Regions from separate parts of the Halobacillus sp. SY10 genome, predicted to be linked through region 2. Evidence: riboswitches for the same ligand, from Rfam matches in the RefSeq annotation. Region 2 holds a riboswitch; the other holds the start of a gene.

Region 1 (4,201 bases), 1.3 Mb from region 2:
CTGCGTACCTTCTTCAACTTCTTCCAGGTTTTCATATTTTTGAGAATAAACTCCGATAGGCTCAATATGGATCCCACCAAGATTTGCAAAGTCATACCCTTTCTCTTCCTCTTGGGTCTCCATATAAGGGATCGTTTGGAAGTAGTTAGCGTCAATACGACCTTCATCTAAATCTTGGTTCGGTAAAATGTAATCCTGATATTCTTCAATCTTTAATGTGATTCCTTCTTCTTCAAGCATAGGTTTTGCTTTCTCGAGAACTTCAGCATGTGGAACACTGGTAGCTCCTACCTTAATCTCCTTTGTTCCACCTTCTTCACCTTCAGATCCTGATGCATTTTCTTCCTCATTCGATGACCCGCAAGCTGCGAGAACAAGGATAAGCAATACAGCGATTAAACTCGTCCATAGTTTTTTCATTATTCATTCTCTCCCTTTTATTTATTTTATCTTTTATCCAATTTTCGTGAGATGGCATCTCCGATGAATTGGAAAATAAACACAATTAAAATGATTAAAATAGTACAAATGAATACAACATCAAAGTTACTTCTTTGGAACCCATAAAAATAAGCGAAATCGCCAAGACCGCCAGATCCGATTGCACCGGCTACGGCGGTGTATCCAATCAATGCGATAGCTGTTACGGTTATCCCAGATATGAGAGCTGGCATCGATTCCGGAAGCAATACTTTAAAAATGATGGTCGAGTATTTAGCTCCCATAGATTTTGCTGCTTCCACGACACCTTTATCGACTTCTTTCAATGCAATTTCCACCAACCGGGCATAGAATGGCGCTCCACCAATAATCAGGGCAGGCAATGCTGCTTGTGGCCCTCGAATGGTGCCCAGCAGAAAATCAGTAAACGGGAACAATAATAAAATGAGAATAATAAACGGAATTGCTCTGAATATGTTAACAATGGAAGCAGTAATCCAATTCAACGTTTTGTTCTCCCAAAGACCCCCAGGTCCGGTCAAATAAAGGAGAAGACCCAAAAGCAAACCTAAAACGAATGTCCCAGCGACAGAAACCAGCGTCATATACAAGGTTTCATTTGTAGCTGTAATCATGTCTTCCATTCTTACGTTCGGGAACCATTCATTAAACATGTGGATTCACCTCCACTTCAACAGATGTTGATTCAATATATTCAATGGCACGCTCGACTTCTTTTTCGTCTCCATCAAATTGAACAAACATTGTTCCATATGCACCCTTTTGTGTTTGGGTAATCTTTCCATGTAGAATGTTGACGTCTAATTCAAACTTCCTTGATAAATCACTGATCAGTGCCTGATTTGTACTTTCTCCGACAAAGTGAAGGCGTATAATTTCTCCAGACCGGTAATTATCTTTGATCAATTGCAAGGAGGTTTCTTTTTCTGGATCTCCCATCACTTGATCCACAAACTTCTTCGTGACTGGTTTTTGAGGATGAAGAAAAACGTCCAACACTTCCCCTTGTTCAACAATTTTACCTTCTTCCATAACCGCCACCTGATGACAGATTTTGCGAATGACGTGCATTTCATGTGTGATCAGAACGATTGTAAGGCCAAGCTTTTCGTTAATATCCACAAGAAGATCAAGAATCGAATCCGTGGTCTCAGGGTCCAACGCGGATGTGGCCTCATCACATAAAAGAACTTTCGGATTGTTTGCAAGCGCTCTGGCTATTCCCACTCTTTGCTTTTGTCCACCGCTCAATTGGGATGGATAAGAACCTCCCCGGCCTTTCAACCCGACCAATTCAATTAATTCATCGACACGTTTTTGCCTTTCTGCTTTAGGGATCCCGGCAATTTCCAGTGGAAAAGCGATATTATCATGAACGGTACGTGACCAAAGTAAATTGAAATGCTGGAAAATCATTCCTATTTCTTGTCTGGCCAACCTTAATTTTCCTTTGCTTAATGAAGTAAGTTCCTGCTCATCGACAAGAATGCTTCCTTCTGTGGGATCTTCCAAACGGTTCAGTAAGCGAATAAATGTACTTTTACCGGCCCCACTATATCCGATCACTCCATAAATTTCCCCTTTGTTAATATTAAGACTTAAATCATCCACTGCTCGTACATCCTGATCTTTCGTGTGGAATATCTTTGATAGTCCTTTAATTGTAATCATGCTGCTTTCCCTCCACTTCAAAAAAAGCCACTCTGTAATGAGAACAGAGTGGCTTTTTTAATCATACCTAAAAATCTGTTCTCTCATCTGTCAAAGCTTAATACTTTGCAGGAATTGGCACCTGAGCAAAACAGTGTTGCCGGTTGCCGGGCATCATCGGGCCAGTCCCTCCGCCACTCTGGATAAGAGATTTTAATTTATTAAATTACTATCGCTTTAATTCGTTTAAGTAGTACAATAATGGATTGTAGCACCGTAAGAATTTTGTGTCAACTCATAAACAGATTGTTCAGAAAAATAAAGTCGATCAAAACTAAAGAAATGATTACATCTTCCATACAAAAACATCGAATATTCACTCGATTGACACAATAAAAAAATCCCTTCTTTAATAGAAGAGATTCATCGCTTTTACATTTCTCATCTATCAAAGTCAAAGACTTCGCAGGATTTAGCACCGTGCAGTTTACCTGCCGGTTGCCGGGCATCGTCGGGCCAGTCCCTCCGCCACTCTGGATAAGTGAAGATGTCGATATGAAATTAATAATTATGTTAGCATGGGAAATATATAAGCGTCAATCCATAACCTTCGCCTGATAAAAAGGAGAATGACATTGAGTAAACAAGCCCCTTTATTTGAACTACCTTACATCCACAACCACTCTTCCATTTATAAACTTGAAGAGGACTTAGGGAAAGTTATTGTCTTGACCTTCTGGGCTTCCTGGTGTCCAGATTGTGGGAAAGACTTACCTATGAAAGAACAACTTTTCAAAACGATGGACCATGACAAAGTAAAAATGATGACGATCAATGTAACTGGAAGGGAACGGAAAATTGAGGAAGGCATCGAATTCAAGGAAAAGTTTTTAACACAACCAACTCTTTCTGACGAAGGACGATACGTCTATGACTTGTACAATTGTGATGGCGTTCCTTCCACCATCATCATTAATCAACAAGGAGAGATCCATGCGAATTTTGGCGATCAGTCCTCCTTTTTAGATATTGTAAGCAAATTAGGAGAAATCGTATGATATTCATAACAAAAAGACAGCAAAGACTCCGGAAAGTCTTTGCTGTCTTTTTCATTATCGAACTCTTCCACATTACATATAAGTTTTTTAGAGAATTTTTAAATTCTACAGTAGTGGTCATTTCCTGGGAAATACATACACTATTCAACAAAACCCACCACTTTCTCATACATATAGGAGACAGAATGAAAAGCATAAATCTTTTCCTCTACCTCCCCGCCCCTCGTAACCAGCAGACATGGAACACTTTTAATCTTAAAATGCTGCATCCATTTAGGGTGCAGAGAAGCATTCATTTCCTTAAAAACTTCTCGATCAAATACAGACTCCAGTGTTGTGAGCATTTGACGCGCTAGGTGACAAGTTGCACAAAAAGGGCTATGAACGAAGGTGAGGGTCGTTTGTGGAGATTCGAAGAACTTCTTTACTTCTGTTGTTTTTATTTCCTCCACAGCCATCCTCCTATATTAAATAGATCGACTTTACATTGAAATGTCTACTGAGTAAGGCTCTTGCCAATTCAGGTTCCGGCGTAGCTGCTACTTCCCTGAAAGCCTTATCTATGTAGATATGCTCAGCGTGAGGAAGCTCTTCCATCAATTGTTTTCTTAATTTGTAGCCAGAGTCATCTTCATCCACTAGAATATACACGGTCCGATCATCTAAGTTATGATCAAAAATCATTTCTTCCATCCGCTCGATTCCTAAAGTACCATGGGTGCAGATGATTTCAATCTCTTCATCAAGAACTTTATTCAACTTCTTCTTATCTGTAATTCCTTCAACAATGACGATTCGTTCTCCATCCATCTTCATCACCTACTATATAGAAACAGACCATGCCAATCAGGCATGGTCTGAACATGATTAAGATCAAACGTGATCATGTCAGACAAGGTTTCTTAAAGCCCTGCCTGTCCAATGCACTATCCTTAGTCTTCATCGATCATTGCTTCATATTCTTCCGGGGTCATCAAGTCGTTGATTTGAGAGTTGTTACTTGGCTCAACAACAACCATCCAAGCTTTATC
Region 2 (4,201 bases):
CACTTTCGTCCCTGACAAGATCATGTGATGTTCTTTGTCGTGGGGGCAGGTTTTATGGGAAGCCATCGATTCGCAAGCGTTGCAATAAAAACTATGTTCAAAGAAAAGTGGCGTGATCCCAAGCTCCCCATCTTCATAATGGCTGAAAATTTTCTGCGCATCGTACGTACCATAATAATCCCCTACACCTGCATGATCGCGGCCGACTATGAAGTGAGAGCAACCGAAATTCTTTCTGACGATTGCATGAAAGATCGCCTCCCTTGGCCCTGCATACCGCATCGCTGCATTGAAAACGGCCAATGTGACTCTTTCTTTTGGATAGTACTGATCAAGAAGGACTTGATAGCTCTTCATTCGGACTTCACTGGGAATATCATCACTTTTTGTTTCACCCACAAGAGGATTTAAAAACAATCCATCCACCGTTTCCAGTGCAGCTTTCTGGATATATTCGTGAGCTCTATGGACAGGATTTCTTGTTTGGAAACCGACGACCTTTTTCCACCCGAGTTCTTGAAAGTGCTCCCTCGATTGTTCTGGATCCAAATAAAAAGCTTTTCCATGTTCGTAAGGAGGTTTTTGAAAGACCTCAATTTCGCCTGCTACGTACCAATCTGGTCGGTTGTATAATTTGTTCACCCCAGGATGCTCAGGCTCTGTCGTTAAGTATACGTTTTGAGATTCCTTTTCCTTATCCGGTTTAAATCGATCAGTTATCGTAATCGTTCCATATACAACCCCGTCTTTGACCAACTGCGCTTTCCTTCCAAGCGTCCGGGACTGTGACTCTGTGATTGGGAGCGTTATAGGAATACTCCATGGAGTGCCATCTTTCAACCTCATCGTATCGATAACAGATTCATAGTCGTCCTTGTTCATAAATCCTTTTAATGGACTATAAGCACCATTCGCAATCAAACCGACATCACTTAAGGCCATTGAATCAAGCTCGATGATATCTTCCGGCAGCTCCTCCGGTCTTTTTTCCTTCCATCTGTTTATAAGTTCTCCACCGTGCGGGGTTATGATTGACATGCAAATTCCTCCTTCATGAATTTTCCTCTTCCAAAGGCTCCGCTGTGTGTAAACCACATTCGGATTTATTGAACCCTTTCCATCTTCCTGATCTCCCATCATCGGCTGCCTGAGCCGTACATGGAATGCATCCGACACTGGGATAATTCTGATCGTGTAATTCATTGTAATCCAACCCATTTAGTCGGATATATTGCCATACGTCTTCCCATGTCCAGTGAATCAACGGACATATTTTTATGGATTTGAATCTTTCATCCTTATTGACGAAGTTTGTTTTTTGTCGGCTAGGGGATTGTTCACGCCTCAGCCCCGACAACCACGCTGTTTTCCCGCTGAGGGCATCTTCGAGCGGTTTTATTTTACGGATGTAACAACAATGATCCGGCTTCCGTTTCCATAAGGCGGATCCGAATTGTTCTGCCTGTTCTTCCAGATTGATGTCAGGCTTCTTTATCGTTATGTTTAGTGCCGGATATCTCTTTCTTACTTTTTCAATAAGCTCATAAGTTTCTTGAAAATGAAGGTCTGTATCAAGAAAAACGACTTCGGCATCCGGCTGAGCCTTCGAAATCAAATCTATGAGAACGATACCTTCGGCTCCGAAACTACAGGCATACGCAATGTCCTTATACTGAGAATATGCCCAGCGAATGACTTCCGCTGCTCCTTTTGTATCGTCGCCCTTCGGTGGATCACCCTCAAATGGGTTTTCAAATGATTGATATGTGATGAGTGATGGTTTCATTTCCTCCTCCTTTCTTAAAAGCAAAAAAGCCTATCTTCACGATAAGAAGAAAGGCTTTTACAAATACATGTAAACTACATTCTCCCTATCTTCTCAAGCGTTCACCACTTGCTGGAATTGGCACAGTATCTGTATACATCATCAGACCCGTTGCCGAGGTTTCAAAGGGCCAGTCCCTCCACCTCTCTAGATAAGAAAAGGTATGAAATTTTTTGAAAAACAAGTTGATACAAATCTTATGCTCCTTTTCAACAGATGTCAATGTTTTTTTGAAAAATTATAATTTTTCTGCTTTTTTAATAAATATGTTTGACAAACAAATCCATGTCCGTTAGTTTTAGAATTATTCTAAAAATATTCATACGATCCTTATGAAGAGTCGGGGGAGGAAACTGGTCTGACGATCCCGCAGCAACCTTTAAGAAGGTGCTCATTCCAGCAGCCAGAAGGCTGAAAGATAAGGTGCGGATCACTCCCCCTTCTTTCAGACGGGGGAGTTTTTTTTGATTATAAAACCAAGTAAATGCATAGGAATAATGAAAAATACTTTACTATACATTGGACTTTTTAAAAGGAGTGGTACACTTTGCAAAAACTAACGATTTTCGCACTCATTGGGTTTGTTGCTCAACTGATGGACGGTGCACTCGGCATGGGGTTTGGGCTTAGCTCATCAACCATTCTCTTATCCTATGGACTTGCTCCTGCTGTAGCATCCGCTTCCATCCATATGTCTCAGATCGCCACCACGGCTGTTTCAGGCTTTTCCCACTATAAATTTGGCAATGTAGATAAACGCCTTGTCATGATTATCGCAGTTCCTGGAGCCATCAGTGCCTTTTTAGGTGCGGCATTTTTAAGCTATATATCAGGGGAATTCATTAGACCTTACATATCCATATTCCTACTCACACTAGGGATTTATATCATTTTTCGTTTCCTATACCTTTCGAAAAAAACACATACCAAAGAAAAGAAGTCTGTAAACAAACGTTTCCTCTTGCCACTTGGAATTGCCGGGGGTTTTTTGGATAGTGTCGGAGGGGGTGGATGGGGACCTGTGAATACACCTGCGCTTCTTTCTCAATCAGGGATTGCTCCAAGAAAAGTCATTGGAACAGTGGATACGAGCGAATTTCTGGTAACGATTTCAGCAACGGCTGGGTTTTTGATTTTTTTAGGGCATGACCAGTTCAGCTGGCTGCTCATTTCATCTTTCGTTATCGGTGGTGTCATAGCAGCACCCATTGCCGCTTGGCTTGTCAAAACCCTCCCCTCTTCTGTTCTTGGAGTATTAGCCGGAGGTTTTATCATACTTACAAATACGAGGACTTTACTTTCTTCGATCCAAGTCAGTGATTCGATCTTAACGTTTGTGTACACTTGTCTGCTATCCGGCTATCTCTTGATTGTTGTTTTTTCTATTCGAAACCATCTTCGAGTCAAGGTGGTTCGAAAACAAGCATAAAAGAAACGCAGCCCCAAGAGCTGCGTTCCTGCACGTTTTATTCGATTGAAAAGATATAGGAGTAAATCGGCTGTCCACCATTGTGGATTTCCACTTCTAGATCTTCATACGTTTCTTCTATGAATGATTCAAGTTCTGCTACATCTTTTTCGTCGACTTCTTCACCTGTCAAGATGGTCAGAATTTCATCTTCATCTTCGTCAATCATTTGGTTCAACAACGTTTTAGCAGTCGTCAATGCATCTTGATCTGTGGCGGAAATTTTGCCATCGGCGATTCCCATGAAATGGCCTTTGGAAATGTCCAACCCATCAATTTGTGTATCTCTGACGGCGTACGTAATTTGCCCTGTCTTCACTTCAGCCATGAGGCTCTGCATTTCCTCTTTATTCGCATCAAGATCCGCTTCTGGGTTGAACCCTAGAAGGGCGCTCATCCCTTGAGGAATCGTTTTCGATGGAATGACAGCCACCTCTACATCCGCTAATTCTGCCGCTTGTTCAGCAGCCATGACGATATTCTTGTTATTCGGCAAGACAAGCACTCGTTTTGCATGTGCTTCTTTAATCGCTTCCGAAAGATCTTGAGTACTCGGGTTCATGGTTTGTCCACCTTGGATAACAACAGTAGCTCCAAGACTTTCAAACAACTTCTTGATTCCGTCTCCCATGCTTACTGTCACGATTCCGTACTCTGCTTTTTCCTCTGACTTGGGCTTGGCTTTCTTTTTGTCACCAACGATCGACGTATGCTGCTCACGCATATTCTCAATCTTCATGTTGACAAGACTGCCGTATCTTTGCCCCAAGGTCATCGCTTCACCTGGATATTCCACGTGGACATGGACTTTGATCAAGTCTTCATCAGAAACGACAAGCAGAGAATCTCCCATTTCACTGAGCTCATTACGGAAGGCTTCTTCATCATATGGATGTTCAGCAAGTTTA

Evidence for each region. Region 2 has a riboswitch for S-adenosylmethionine ahead of ACJA3J_RS09915 (phosphoadenylyl-sulfate reductase). Riboswitches for the same ligand answer to the same signal wherever they lie in the genome.
Region 1: another riboswitch for S-adenosylmethionine. It lies ahead of ACJA3J_RS16555 (methionine ABC transporter ATP-binding protein); the one in region 2 lies ahead of ACJA3J_RS09915 (phosphoadenylyl-sulfate reductase).

What each region holds. Positions count from the first base shown of each region.
Region 1 is NZ_CP174345.1:3,225,789-3,229,989, forward strand. Features, by position in the region: gene ACJA3J_RS16545 (MetQ/NlpA family ABC transporter substrate-binding protein) at 1-420, opposite strand, end outside; gene ACJA3J_RS16550 (methionine ABC transporter permease) at 447-1,115, opposite strand; gene ACJA3J_RS16555 (methionine ABC transporter ATP-binding protein) at 1,108-2,133, opposite strand; SAM riboswitch class I at 2,214-2,322, opposite strand; SAM riboswitch class I at 2,551-2,656, opposite strand; gene ACJA3J_RS16560 (TlpA family protein disulfide reductase) at 2,748-3,170, shown strand; gene ACJA3J_RS16565 (thioredoxin family protein) at 3,311-3,628, opposite strand; gene ACJA3J_RS16570 (toprim domain-containing protein) at 3,633-3,980, opposite strand; gene gcvH (glycine cleavage system protein GcvH) at 4,103-4,201, opposite strand, start outside.
Region 2 is NZ_CP174345.1:1,935,433-1,939,633, reverse strand. Features, by position in the region: gene sat (sulfate adenylyltransferase) at 1-1,038, opposite strand, end outside; gene ACJA3J_RS09915 (phosphoadenylyl-sulfate reductase) at 1,052-1,786, opposite strand; SAM riboswitch class I at 1,869-1,983, opposite strand; SAM riboswitch class I at 2,153-2,250, shown strand; gene ACJA3J_RS09910 (sulfite exporter TauE/SafE family protein) at 2,373-3,254, shown strand; gene ACJA3J_RS09905 (DAK2 domain-containing protein) at 3,292-4,201, opposite strand, start outside.